Linked DNA regions of Variovorax paradoxus. Each later gene encodes a partner of the first gene's protein in a complex. Links are inferred from orthologs where the notes say so. Each region holds a gene or a part of one and is shown on either strand. Other genes may lie near its edges.

Region 1 (5,904 bases):
CAAGCGCCGTGCCGGCGCATGAAGACTTGGTGGCGCGTATTCGACAAATCAAGGGGGTTGTGCCGTGCGCGACAGTACAAAAATCGCATAAGAACGCTGTCGCAAAGAAAAAAACCCTCGAATTTCTTTCGAAATCCAAGGGTTCGATCACTCGATGCCTGCGAAGCACCGAACAGCGCACTTGCGCAATTACATGTTGTCGATCATCACCTGGCCGAAACCGGAGCAGCTCACTTGAGTGGCGCCATCCATGAGGCGCGCGAAGTCATAGGTGACCTTCTTGCTGGCAATCGACTTCTCCATCGAGCTGATGATCAGGTCGGCGGCTTCGGTCCAGCCCATGTGGCGCAACATCATTTCAGCCGAGAGGATCTCCGAGCCCGGGTTCACGTAGTCCTTGCCTGCGTACTTGGGCGCCGTGCCGTGGGTGGCTTCGAACATCGCGACCGTGTCGCTCAGGTTCGCGCCCGGCGCAATGCCGATGCCGCCGACCTGCGCGGCCAATGCGTCGGACACGTAGTCGCCGTTGAGGTTGAGCGTGGCAATCACGCTGTACTCCGCGGGGCGCAAAAGGATCTGCTGCAGGAACGCGTCGGCGATGCTGTCCTTGACGGTGATGTCCTTGCCCGTCCTCGGGTTCTTGAACTTCATCCATGGCCCGCCGTCGACCAGCTCTGCGCCGAACTCCTTGGCTGCCAGGTTGTAGGCCCAGTCACGGAAGCCACCTTCGGTGAACTTCATGATGTTGCCCTTGTGGACGATGGTCACGCTGGACTTGTCGTTGTCGATGGCGTATTGCAGCGCCTTGCGCACGAGGCGCTCGGTGCCTTCGATCGACACGGGCTTGACGCCGATGCCCGAGGTGTCCGGAAAACGGATCTTCTTGACGCCCATTTCGTCCTGCAGGAACTTGATGAGCTTCTTGGCCTTGTCGCTTTCGGCTTCGAACTCGATGCCTGCATAGATGTCTTCCGAGTTCTCGCGGAAGATCACCATGTTGGTCTTGTGCGGCTCGCGCACCGGGCTGGGCACGCCATCGAAGTACCGGATGGGACGCAGGCAAACGTAGAGGTCCAGTTCCTGGCGCAGCGCGACGTTCAGCGAGCGGATGCCACCGCCGACGGGCGTGGTGAGCGGGCCTTTGATGGAGATCACGTAGTCGCGCACGGCCTGCAGCGTTTCTTCGGGAAGCCAGACGTCGGGGCCGTAGACCTTGGTCGACTTCTCCCCTGCATAGACCTCCATCCAGTGAATCTTCTTCTTGCCGCCGTAGGCCTTGGCCACTGCGGCGTCCACCACTTTCAGCATCACCGGCGTGATGTCCAGTCCGGTCCCGTCGCCTTCGATGAAAGGAATGATCGGTTGGTCAGGCACATTGAGGGTGTTGTCAGCGTTGACCGTGATCTTCTGACCTTCGGTCGGGACGTTGATGTGCTGATAGCTGGACATGAGGGGGTTGGGCTCCGGGGGAGTGGCGTAATTTTGACGAGTGTCAGCGAATTCAGACAGCCGCGAGGAATCGCTGTACAGGACGCGAACAAATCGCTGTACATTTTAGACGCAACCCATCAGCGAGGGTTTGTCAACCATCAGGCCAATGGCCTCGTTAGTGGCTGACCTTCTGCTCGCCGGGAGGCGTTTCCAATCAATTCTCGAATAGAGGAATCTCAATGAGCAAAATTCTCGCAGTCATGATCGCTGGCCTGTTTGCCGCTGGCGCCTACGCCCAAAACCCGGCTGGCACCACGCCCGAACAAGGGAACGCCACGAACAGCAAGTCGCAGCAACGTGCCGAAGCCAAGAAGGCTGCCAAGCCCGCTGGCCAAGTGAAGGCTGCCGCTGGCGACGAAGTCAAGACGCCCGAAGGCGGCGCCATCGGTGCCGACAAGGCTGCTGCTTCCGGCGAAAAGCGCGCCAGCACCCGCGACCAACGTCGTCGCAACAAGGACGGCAGCGTGAAGCGCAAGTCGACCCAAGGCGGCACGCCTGACATGGCAGGCGCCAAGTAAGTCGGCCCAGCCCCTCGAAAAAAGAGCGCTCTTCGGAGCGCTTTTTTTTCGTCCGCGGACTGCAATTGACTGTCAACCGCCGGAAGCTGCCTCCGTTGAATGTCTACCTCCGCAGGGAGGGCTGTCCAAATCAACGAATTTCAAAGGATTTCAAATGAACAAGCTGCTCGCAGCCCTGATCGCCGGTCTCTTCGCCGCCGGTGCCTTCGCTCAACAAGCCGAACCCACCGCAGCTGCTCCCGCCGCTCCCAAGGTTGCCAAGCACACCGCCAAGAAGCACGCAGCAGCCAAGAAGCACAAGGTTCGCCACGTCGCCAAGGCTCACACGGCCGCTTCCAAGAAGGTGTAAGCTTTCGCGCTCACCGGCAATGCCCGCATCAGCGGGCATTTTTGTTTGCATATTTGGTTGAGGCCGGACCCACCCAGTCCCCGCCCTGAAAGAGTCGTCCGATGTTCCAGCGTCTAGCCGCCCTGCTCCTCGTGTCCGCGTCCTTCATGATGTCGGCGCATGCCCAGCAGCAACCCCAGACCGATCTGCCGCGCACGCAGCTGTCGGTCGGCCTCTACAAGATCGATACGCAGATCGCGCAGACCCCTTTGCAACGCGAGATCGGTCTCATGTTCCGCAAGGAAATGCCCCAGGCTGAAGGCATGATCTTCGTGTTCGAGCAGCCCGCCACGCAATGCTTCTGGATGCGCAACACGATCCTGCCGTTGACCGCCGCCTTCGTGGCCGATGACGGCCGCATCGTCAATCTGGTCGACATGCAGCCCATGACCGAGAACTCGCACTGCTCGCTCGAGCCCGTGCGTTACGTGCTCGAGATGAATCAGGGCTGGTTCGCCAAGAAGAACATCAAGAAGGGCGCGAAGCTCGGCGGCGAGCTGTTCACAGCCACCAAGCGCTGAGTTTCTGCCGCCTCCAGCCCGCAAAAAAGCCGACCCGAGGGTCGGCTTTTTTCATTGCAAAACCAGGGCTCAGCCGAAGTTCTTGGCCGCGAAATCCCAGTTGGCCAGCTTGGCCAGGAAGGTCTCGACGAACTTCGGGCGCAGGTTGCGGTAGTCGATGTAGTAGGCGTGTTCCCAGACGTCCACGGTCAGCAGCGCGGTGTCGGCAGTGGTCAGCGGCGTGCCGGCGGCGCCGGTGTTCACGATGTCCACAGAGCCGTCGGCCTTCTTCACCAGCCAGGTCCAGCCCGAGCCGAAGTTACCCACGGCCGACTTCACGAAAGCTTCCTTGAAAGCGTCGTAGCTGCCCCACTTGGCTTCGATGGCCTTGGCCAGCGCGCCGCTGGGAGCACCGCCGCCTTGCGGCTTCATGCAGTTCCAGAAGAAGGTGTGGTTCCAGATCTGGGCGGCGTTGTTGTAGATGCCGCCGCTGGACTTCTTGACGATCTCTTCGAGCGTCATCGCTTCGAATTCGGTGCCCTTTTGCAGGTTGTTGAGGTTCACCACGTAGGCGTTGTGGTGCTTGCCGTAGTGGTACTCGAGGGTTTCCTTCGAATACTCGGGTGCCAGTGCGTCGAGTGCGTACGGCAGGGGTGGGAGCACATGTTCCATGGTTTTTTCTCGTGGGTTGGTTGTGGGAATCGTGGATTCTAGGAATTAATTATTGAGGTCGCGTCGGACGTGTTCCCGTCACGCCGCCCGGCGAGACGGTCATGTCGACTTCGCCGTCGGCAAGCCGCGCCACGACCGCATCTCCCGGTGCCAATTGCTTCGCGCTGACGACCGCGCGGCCATCCGCATCCGTGAGCCAGGCGTAGCCGCGTTGCAAGACCAATGCCGGATCGAGCAGCCGCCAGCGCAGGGCCACGCGCTCCAGCCGATCGTGGCGTTGCGTCACTGCACGCTCTAGCTTCGACGGAAAGTCGGCAGCCATTGCACGCGGCGCCTGAGCCAGGCGTTCGCGCTTCGACCGCATCGCGTACTGAAGGCGCTGCGCATGGTGCGCCAGGCGAAGTTGCTGGCGCGTCACGAGGTTCGAAGGACGGCCGAGCCGCCCCGCCGCCTGGTCGAGCCGCTGCCCAAGTACATCGAGCCGACCACCCAGCGAGTCGCTGAGCCGTTCGTCGAGCAGGTCGAGCGCGCCGAGCCACAGGTCGCGCGGCGCGCTGACGAGTTCCGCCGCCGCGGTCGGCGTGGGCGCGCGCAGGTCGGCGCAGAAATCGGCGATGGTGAAGTCTGTCTCATGCCCCACGCCGCTGATCACCGGGACCGGGCTCTGCACGATCGTGCGTGCCAGGGCCTCGTCGTTGAACGCCCACAGGTCTTCGATCGAGCCACCGCCGCGCACCAGCAAGATCACGTCGACCGCCGGCTCGAGCGCATAAAGCGAATGCAGCGCGCGAACGAGTTCGCCCGGCGCATTCGCCCCCTGCACGGCGGCAGGCGCCAGCACCACGGGAATGTGCGGTACGCGGCGTCGCAGTGCCGTCACGACGTCATGCAATGCAGCCGCTCCGAGCGACGTGACGACGCCCACCGCGCGCGGCATGGTAGGCAAGGCACGCTTGCGCGCCGGATCGAACAGCCCTTCGGCTTCGAGCCGCGCCTTGCGCTGCATGAACTGCTCGAACAGGGCGCCCTGCCCCGCGCGCCGCAAGCTCTCGACAACAAGTTGAAGATCGCCGCGCGGTTCGTACACCGCGAGTCGGCCGCGCACCTCGACCTGGTCGCCGTCGCGCGGCGAAAAATCGAGCAGCCCCGCGGCGCGGCGGAACATCGCGCAGCGCAGTTGACCCGACTCGTCCTTCAGGGCGAAGTAACAATGTCCACTAGAGGCGCGAGAAAAACCGGAGATTTCGCCGCGCACCGTGACCGGGTTGAAACGCGCGTCGAGCGCGTCGGCAACCGCATGGCACAAGGCTCCGACGGCCCAGACGCGCGGGCCCGGCGCGGAATTCATGTCACGCACGCTCACGAAGAGCACGCTCGGCCAGATGCCACTCTTCCACAACGGGCGGCCCGCCCCCTGTCGCCCGCCCCTGAAGCGGGACGGGTGCACGGTTCTCCGTGCAAGCCATTGATTTCATTGAAAAAAGTGCTGCTCAAAATTCAGTCGTTCTAACGAAAAGCCCATCCCATGCGGGTTCGGACACGTAGCGCAGCAGGTTAGTCACAAAGTTATCCACAGAATCTGTGCGTCCTTGCCGACACCAAAACAAGGCGCGTGCCGATGGTGGGCTCAGTGGATAATCGCCGCGCATTTGCAGTCTACGGGCCGGAGGATTTTCTTGTTTTCCATCATAGTTGCCGCGGGTTGGCCGATCTGGCCCTTGCTCGCTTGTTCGGTCATTGCGCTCGCGCTGGTTATAGAACGTTTCACGAGTCTGAAGACCGTGAGGGTACTGCCGCCGAAGCTGCTCGACGAGACCATCACGGTGTCGCAGGGAGCCATTCCTGGTCCTGACGTTGTGACCAAGCTCGAACGCAACTCGATGCTCGGCCAGGTGCTGGCCGCCGGCCTGCGCGCACTGAACGCCAACCCACGCTGCACCGAAGACGACCTGCGCGCCGCCATGGAGGCCTCGGGCCGCACTGTGGCGCACAAGCTGGAGCGTTACCTGCCTGCCCTGGCCACCATCGCCTCCGCAGCCCCGTTGCTGGGCCTTCTGGGCACGGTGATCGGCATGATCGAGATCTTCGGCTCGCAGTCGCCCGGCAGTGGCGCGGTGGGCTCGGGCAACCCGGCGCAACTGGCGCACGGCATCTCGATCGCGCTGTACAACACGGCATTCGGCCTGATCGTGGCGATTCCGACGCTCATTTTCTGGCGCTACTTCCGCAGCCGGGTCGACGAATACCTGCTGAATCTCGAGCTGTCCGGCGAGCGCTTCGCCCGCCATCTGAACGCTCTGCGCAAGTGACGCCATGACCCGAGGCCGCATGCAGT
Region 2 (7,636 bases), 1.2 Mb from region 1 along the record:
ACTGCTGAGCTGGGTCAAGCTGGACCACAAGGCGAACGACGTGGCCGACAACCTCTCGTACGGCGACCAGCGCAAGCTGGAGCTCGCACGCGCGCTGGCCACCGAGCCGACGCTGCTGCTGCTGGACGAGCCGGTGGCCGGCATGAACAGCACCGAGAAGAGCGAGCTGATGGTCGAGATCGAGAACATCGCGGCGCGCGGCTTCACGGTCTTCATGATCGAGCACGACATGCGCTTCGTGATGGGCCTGTGCCAGCAGATCGCGGTGCTGAACTTCGGCCGCATCATCGCGCGCGGCGGCCCCGAGCAGATCCGCAACGACCCGCAGGTGATCGAGGCCTACCTCGGCCGCGAAGACGACGAAGCCACGAACGACCAGGAGACCGCGGCATGAGCGCCGGCACGACGACCCCATTGCTGCAGGTGCAGGACCTGAAGGTGAACTTCGGCCATGTGCAGGCGGTCAAGGGCATCGACTTCGAGCTGCACGAAGGGCAGATCACCACGCTGGTCGGCGCCAACGGCGCGGGCAAGTCGACCACGCTGCTGGCGCTGTCGGGGCTGGTGAAGAAGGCCTCCGGGCGCGTGACTTTCGCGGGCCAGGACATCACCGCGCTGTCGCCCCACAAGATCGTGGCCGGCGGCGTGGTGCAGGTGGCCGAAGGCCGCGCCACGCTGACCACGCTCACGGTGCGCGACAACCTGGAGCTGGGCGCCTACACGCGCCGCGACGGCGCGGCCGCGCGCGCTGCCGACCTGGAACGCATCTACACCCTCTTCCCGGTGCTGAAGGACCGGGCCGACGGCCTGGCCGGCAACCTCTCGGGCGGCGAGCAGCAGATGCTGGCCATCGGCCGGGCCCTGATGGCCAAGCCGCGCGTGCTGCTGCTGGACGAGCCCTCGATGGGCCTGGCGCCGATCATCGTGCAGGACATCTTCCGCACGCTGCGCGAGATCAACAAGCAGGGGCTGACGATCTTCCTGGTGGAGCAGAACGTGCGCCAGGCGCTGAAGATCGCCGACCGGGCCTATGTGATCGAGACGGGCAGCATCGTGCTGTCTGGCACCGGGCGAGAATTGCTGGGCAATCCGAAGGTGCAGGACGCGTACCTGGGGAGCTGACGCTCTTTGGTATTCCTCCCTCCCCCGCTGGGGGAGGGTCGGGGTGGGGGCACGGCGGCCTTTGAACCGCGGCGGCATTTTTAAAGCCGCTTGCCCCCATCCCAGCCTTCCCCCAGCGGGGGAAGGAGCAAGACCGAAGACTCAGGCCTTGCCGAAGCGCTCGACGATCGAGGCCTCGATACCCGCCGCATCGAGCCCGATGCCGGCCAGCAGCTTCGCCGGATCGCCATGCTCGATGAACTGGTCGGGCAGGCCCAGCTGCAGCACCGGCTTCAGCACGTTCGCAGCCTGCAGCGCCTCGAGCACCGCGCTGCCGGCGCCGCCCATGATGGCACCCTCTTCCAGCGTCACGATGGCATCGTGCGAGCGCGCGACCTGCAGCAGCAGTTCGACGTCCAGCGGCTTGGCCCAGCGCATGTTGACCACCGTCGCGTCGAGCGACTCGGCGGCCGCGAGCGCCGGATACAGCAGCGTGCCGAAGGCGAGGATCGCGATGCGCTTGCCTTCGCGGCGGATCTCGCCCTTGCCCAGGGGCAGCGCGTCCAGCGTGAGATGCGGCGCGACGCCGGCACCCGCGCCACGCGGATAGCGCACCGCCACCGGGTGGCTCTGCTCGTAGGCGCTGGTCAGCAGTTGGCGGCACTCGCGCTCGTCGGCCGGGCACGCGATGCTCATGTTCGGAATACAGCGCAGGAACGGGATGTCGTAGGCACCCGCGTGCGTCGCGCCGTCGGCACCGACCAGGCCCGCGCGGTCGAGCGCGAACACCACCGGCAGGTTCTGGATCGCCACGTCGTGGATCAGTTGGTCGTAGGCGCGCTGCAGGAAGGTCGAGTAGATCGCGACCACCGGCTTCAGGCCTTCGCAGGCCAGGCCGGCGGCGAAGGTCACGGCGTGCTGCTCGGCGATGCCGACGTCGTAGTAACGGGCGGGGAAGCGCTTTTCGAACTCCACGAGCCCCGAGCCTTCGCGCATCGCTGGCGTGATGCCCACCAGCCGGCCGTCGGCGGCCGCCGTGTCGCACAGCCACTGGCCGAACACCTGCGTGAAGGTCTGCTTGGCGGGGGCGGTGGACTTGACCAGCCCCACCTGCGGGTCGAACTTGCCGGGGCCGTGGTAGGCCACGGGGTCGGCCTCGGCCAGCTTGTAGCCCTGCCCCTTCCTGGTGACCACGTGCAGGAACTGCGGGCCTTCCAGGTGCTTGAGGTTCTCCAGCGTGGGCACCAGCGAATCGAGGTCGTGGCCGTCGATCGGGCCCACGTAGTTGAAGCCGAACTGCTCGAACAGCGTGGCCGGCACGACCATGCCCTTGGCATGCTGCTCCAGCCGCTTGGCCAGCTCGAACAGCGGCGGTGCATTGCGCAGCACGCTCTTGCCCACGCTCTTGGCGGCGGCGTAGAAGTTGCCGCTCATCAACTGCGCGAGGTAGCGGTTGAGCGCGCCCACCGGCGGGCTGATCGACATGTCGTTGTCGTTCAGGATCACGAGCAGCTTGCAGTCGCACACGCCCGCGTTGTTCAGCGCCTCGAAGGCCATGCCGGCCGTGAGCGCGCCGTCGCCGATGATGGCCACCGTGTGGCGGTCCTCGCCCTTCTGCTTGGCGGCCATGGCCATGCCCAGCGCCGCCGAGATGCTGGTCGACGAATGGGCGGTGCCGAAGGTGTCGTACTCGCTCTCGCTGCGCTGCGGAAAGCCCGAGATGCCGCCGATCTGCCGAAGCGTGGGCATGCGCTCGCGCCGGCCGGTGAGGATCTTGTGCGGATAGGTCTGGTGGCCCACGTCCCACACCAGCCGGTCGTGCGGCGTGTTGAACACGTGATGCAGCGCGACCGTCAGCTCGACCGTGCCGAGGTTCGAACTCAGGTGGCCGCCGGTGCGCGACACGTTGTCGAGCACGCAGGCGCGCACCTCGTCGGACAGCTGGCGCAGCTGGGTCCGGTCGTATTTGCGGATCGGCGCGGGGTCATGGAGTGTGGGAAGCAGCGGAGCAGCCATGGGGAGGTGTTTTCTTTTTCTCTCAGCGGTCGCGGTCGACCACCATGTGGGCGAGCGCGCGCAGGGCCGAGGTGTCGGCCAGGCCGCTCTTTTCCAGCGCGGCGAGCGCATCGGCCAGCAGTTGCCGGGCCTGGGCGCGTGCGCCGTCGAGGCCGAGCAGCGATACGTAGGTGGGCTTGTCGGCCGCGGCGTCCTTGCCGGCGGTCTTGCCCAGGGTTTGCGAGTCGGCCGTGACGTCGAGGATGTCGTCGACCACCTGGAACGCCAGGCCGATGGCGGCGCCGTAGTCGCGCAGCGCGGCCAGGGCGTCCGGCGTCACGCTGCCGCAGGCGGCGCCCATCTCGACGCTGCCCTGCAGCAGCGCGCCGGTCTTCAGGCGGTGCATTTCGCGCAGACGCGTCTCGTCGAGCGCAATGCCCACGCTGGCCAGGTCGATGGCCTGGCCGCCGGCCATGCCCTGGCTGCCCGCGGCACGCGCGAGCAGGCGGCACAGCAGGGCCTGGGTGGCGGCGGGAATCTCGTCGTCTTCGGGTGTGAGCAGCTCGAAGGCCAGGGCCTGCAGCGCGTCGCCGGCCAGCAGGGCGTCGGCTTCGCCGAACTTGACGTGGACCGTGGGCTTGCCGCGGCGCAGCACGTCGTTGTCCATGCACGGCAGGTCGTCGTGCACGAGGGAATAGGCGTGGATCAGCTCGGTGGCGCAGGCGGCGCGCAGCGCGGCGGCCTTATTGCCGCCAACGGCTTCGCTCGCGGCCAGCACCAGCAGGGGCCGCAGGCGCTTGCCGCCGTCGAGCACGGCATAGCGCATGGCGTCGCCCAGCAGCACGGGGGCGTCGACGCCGACCCAGCGCGACAGCGCCGACTCGACGTTCGCCAGATGCGGATCACACCAGGCGGCCAGGGTCTTTGCGTCCCACCGGGGGGGAGCCGCCGTCGTGGCCGTGCTCATTCGGAAGTCCAGACCTTCAGGCTGCCCGCATCGAGCACCTTGATCTGGTCTTCGACCGCCTGCAGCTTGTCGCGGCAGAAGGCGAGCAGCACGGCACCGCGCTGGTAGCTGACGAGCAGCTGGTCGAGGGGGAGCTGGCCTGATTCGAGTTCCGCAACCAGTTGTTCCAGCTCCTGGAGCCCGGCTTCGTAACTGGCGGGCAGCGGGCCCGTATCAGGCGTTGCCGCCGGGCTGGACGAGGAAGGGGTGGGCACCTTGGGCATGCAAGCGAAACGTGGGTGAAACCGGGCATTTTAGGACGGGGACGGGAACAAACGGCCACCGCCTGCGGACCACCCCGCCGCAAGCCGCGCCAAAAGATGCCCCCCGGGTACAATGCGAACTTCTCTCGTTGGCAACGCCAGCACATTCTTCGGGCCGCCGAGCCATCCAGGCGGCGCTTTTCCGTTCTTTTTCCTTTTCTCCCTGTGGGGAGCTTGGTCAGGTCCTCCATGTCTGATTTAAGTCTTCAACTGCAGCAGGCCGCGAGCCAACTTCCAGTTTCCGCGTATTTCGACGAGGCGCTCTATGCCCGCGAAATGCAAAACCTTTTCGCGCGAGGGCCCCGCTACGTCGGCCATCGCCTGGCCGTGCCCGAACAGGGCAACTTCCACACCCTGCCGCAGGAGCACCAGGGCCGCGCGCTGGTCCACACGCCCAAGGGCGTGGAGCTGATCTCCAACGTCTGCCGCCACCGCCAGGCCCTGATCCTGAAGGGCCGGGGCCAGCTCGACAGCCAGACCGGCGGCAACATCGTGTGCCCGCTGCACCGCTGGACCTACGCCGCGAGCGACTCGCGCACCACCGGCACCCTGATCGGCGCGCCGCACTTCGAGCAGGACCCCTGCCTGAACCTGCACAACTACCCGCTGACCGAATGGAACGGCCTTCTGTTCGAGAAGAACGCCGACGGCTCGGGCCCCGACGTGGCGGCCGACATGGCCGGCCTCGGCCCGCAGGCCGATCTCGACTTCTCGGGCTACGCGCTCGACCGCGTCGAGCTGCACGAGTGCAACTACAACTGGAAGACCTTCATCGAGGTCTACCTCGAGGACTACCACGTCGGCCCGTTCCATCCGGGCCTGGGCAGCTTCGTCACCTGCGACGACCTGCGCTGGGAGTTCAAGCCCCGCTATTCGGTGCAGACGGTGGGCGTGGCCAACCGTCTGGGCCGCGCGGGCAGCCCGGTCTACCAGAAATGGCAGGAGCAGTTGCTCAAGTACCGCGACGGCAAGCCGCCGAAGTACGGCGCCATCTGGCTCACTTACTACCCGCACGTGATGGTCGAGTGGTATCCGCACGTGCTCACCGTGTCGACCCTGCACCCGGTGAGCCCGACGAAGACGCTGAACATGGTCGAGTTCTTCTACCCCGAGGAAATCGTCGCCTTCGAGCGCGAGTTCGTCGAGGCCCAGCAGGCCGCCTACATGGAAACCTGCGTGGAAGACGACGAGATCGCCGAGCGCATGGACGCCGGCCGCCGCGCGCTCATGCTGCGCGGCGACAACGAGACCGGCCCCTACCAGAGCCCCATGGAAGACGGCATGCAGCAGTTCCACGAGTGGTACAGAGCTGCCATGCAACAACCGGCCTGAGCCCCGACCCGCCCCGCATCAGCCGGGGCTTTCTTTTTTCCTGATCCGGATTCAAAACGATGCAAGCGCTGTGGATGGTGCTGGGGGCCTTTCTGTTCGCCACGATGAGCGTGGTCGTGAAGATCGCCTCGGAGTGGTTCAACAGCGGCGAGATGGTGCTGGGCCGCGGCCTCATCGGCATCGTGTTCCTGTGGCTGCTGGCGCGCAACCGCGGCGTCTCGCTCGCCACGCGGTATCCGGGCATGCACGCCTGGCGCAGCACCATCGGCGTGATCTCGCTGGGCGCGTGGTTCTATGCGATTGCCCACCTGCCGCTGGCCACCGCCGTCACGCTCAACTACATGAGCAGCGTGTGGGTCGCGGCCTTCCTGGTCGGCGGCGCGCTGCTGGCCTGGGTGCCGGTGCCGGGCCGCGACGGCCGGGTCGAGCGCCCGCCGCTGCAGGGCACGCTGGCCATGACGGTGCTGGCGGGCTTCGCGGGCGTCGTGCTCATGCTCAAGCCCACGGTCAGCGGCAACGAAGGCTTCGGGGGCATGCTGGGGCTGCTGTCGGGCCTGACAGCCGCCTTTGCCTACATGCAGGTGGTGGCGCTGTCGCGCATCGGCGAGCCCGAGTTGCGCACGGTGTTCTATTTCGCGGTCGGCTCGGCCGTGGCCGGTGCCTTCGCCACGGCGGCCACGGGGTTTTCGGGCGGTGCCTCATGGACGTGGCAGCATGCGCTGTGGCTGCTGCCGATCGGCCTGCTCGCCGCCCTCGGACAGCTGTGCATGACCCGCGCCTACGCCACCGCCAAGACCCAGGCCGGTACGCTGGTGGTGGCCAACCTGCAGTATTCGGGCATCGTCTTCGCGGCCTTCTACGGCGTGGTGCTGTTCAACGACCGCATCGACGCCGCCGGCTGGGGCGGCATGGCTCTTATCATCGCGAGCGGCATTGCCGCAACTGTGTTGCGGCAGCGGGCGGTGCCCAAGGCACCGGCCGAAGAACATTGAACTGAATCGGATCAAGCGGGCCTGTGCAGGCCCCGGCAACGAAGGACACAACGCCATGTACACCACCCTCGTCAGCGTCGAGCAACTGCGGCAACTGCAGGCCGGCGACAAGCCTTTCATGCTGTTCGACTGCAGCTTCGAACTCATGAAGCCCGAAGCCGGCGCGCAGCAATACGCCGCCGCGCACATCCCCGGCGCGCTGTACGCCAACCTCGACACCGACCTCAGCGCGAAGCACGGCGCGCCCGGCGCCCACGGCGAAGTCGTGACCGCGCAGGAAGACGGCGTACCCGCCTCGGGCGGCCGCCACCCGCTGCCGAGCCGCGAGAAGTTCGCGGCATGGCTCTCGAGCATCGGCTTCGCCAACGACATGCAGGCCGTGGTGTACGACCGCAACGGCGCCAACTACTGCGGCCGCCTGTGGTGGATGCTCAAGTGGATGGGCCACGACGCGGTGGCCGTGCTCGACGGCGGGCTGCAGGCCTGGCAGGCCGCGGGCGGCGAGGTGACCGACCGCGAGGAGCCCGCGCGCTTCCAGTCGAACTTCGTCACGGGCGAGCCGATCGCGAAGCTCGTGACCACCGACACCGTGGTGCGCCGGCTCGGCCAGCCTGACCAGAACCTGATCGACGCACGCGCCGGCGCACGTTACCGCGGCGAGGTGGAACCTCTGGACCCGATCGCCGGTCACATCCCCGGGGCTCTGAACCGGCCCTTCGCCGAGAACATCGGTCCGGACGGCAAGTTCAAGCCGGCATCGCAATTGCGTGCCGAGTTCGAAGCGCTGCTCGCGGGACGCGATGCGGCGACCGTCGTCCACCAATGCGGCAGTGGCGTGAGCGCCGTGCCCAACCTGCTCGCGATGCAGATCGCGGGGTTCGGGACGACCGCGCTCTATGCCGGCAGCTGGAGCGAATGGAGCAACACGCCGGGGCTGCCGACCCGGC

Evidence for each region.
Region 2: the proteins of xseA (region 1) and xseB are in contact, whole or in part, in a cryo-EM structure (PDB 8TXR), measured with the Escherichia coli proteins. The link is inferred for Variovorax paradoxus from one-to-one orthologs.

What each region holds. Positions count from the first base shown.
Region 1 is NZ_CP091716.1:3,703,591-3,709,494, reverse strand. Bases 2,776-5,712 are described here. They hold xseA (exodeoxyribonuclease VII large subunit), read right to left. Parts: upstream 4,933-5,712; coding sequence 3,619-4,932; downstream 2,776-3,618. Other genes in these bases: L3V85_RS17225 (MotA/TolQ/ExbB proton channel family protein), read left to right, coding at 5,246-5,712; L3V85_RS17235 (superoxide dismutase), read right to left, coding at 2,988-3,569; L3V85_RS17240 (DUF192 domain-containing protein), read left to right, coding at 2,776-2,918. In the rest of the region: icd (NADP-dependent isocitrate dehydrogenase), read right to left, coding at 190-1,449; L3V85_RS17250 (cell envelope biogenesis protein TolA), read left to right, coding at 1,671-2,009; L3V85_RS17245 (hypothetical protein), read left to right, coding at 2,164-2,358; more of L3V85_RS17240, read left to right, coding at 2,460-2,775; more of L3V85_RS17225, read left to right, coding at 5,713-5,878; L3V85_RS17220 (ExbD/TolR family protein), read left to right, coding at 5,898-5,904. UniProt on the Escherichia coli protein: Bidirectionally degrades single-stranded DNA into large acid-insoluble oligonucleotides, which are then degraded further into small acid-soluble oligonucleotides.
Region 2 is NZ_CP091716.1:2,507,302-2,514,937, reverse strand. Bases 2,694-5,495 are described here. They hold xseB (exodeoxyribonuclease VII small subunit), read right to left. Parts: upstream 4,327-5,495; coding sequence 4,060-4,326; downstream 2,694-4,059. Other genes in these bases: L3V85_RS11760 (aromatic ring-hydroxylating oxygenase subunit alpha), read left to right, coding at 4,555-5,495; L3V85_RS11770 (polyprenyl synthetase family protein), read right to left, coding at 3,140-4,063; dxs (1-deoxy-D-xylulose-5-phosphate synthase), read right to left, coding at 2,694-3,117. Also shown: L3V85_RS11785 (ABC transporter ATP-binding protein), read left to right, coding at 1-394; L3V85_RS11780 (ABC transporter ATP-binding protein), read left to right, coding at 391-1,122; more of dxs, read right to left, coding at 1,264-2,693; more of L3V85_RS11760, read left to right, coding at 5,496-5,697; L3V85_RS11755 (DMT family transporter), read left to right, coding at 5,757-6,689; L3V85_RS11750 (sulfurtransferase), read left to right, coding at 6,745-7,636. UniProt on the Escherichia coli protein: Bidirectionally degrades single-stranded DNA into large acid-insoluble oligonucleotides, which are then degraded further into small acid-soluble oligonucleotides.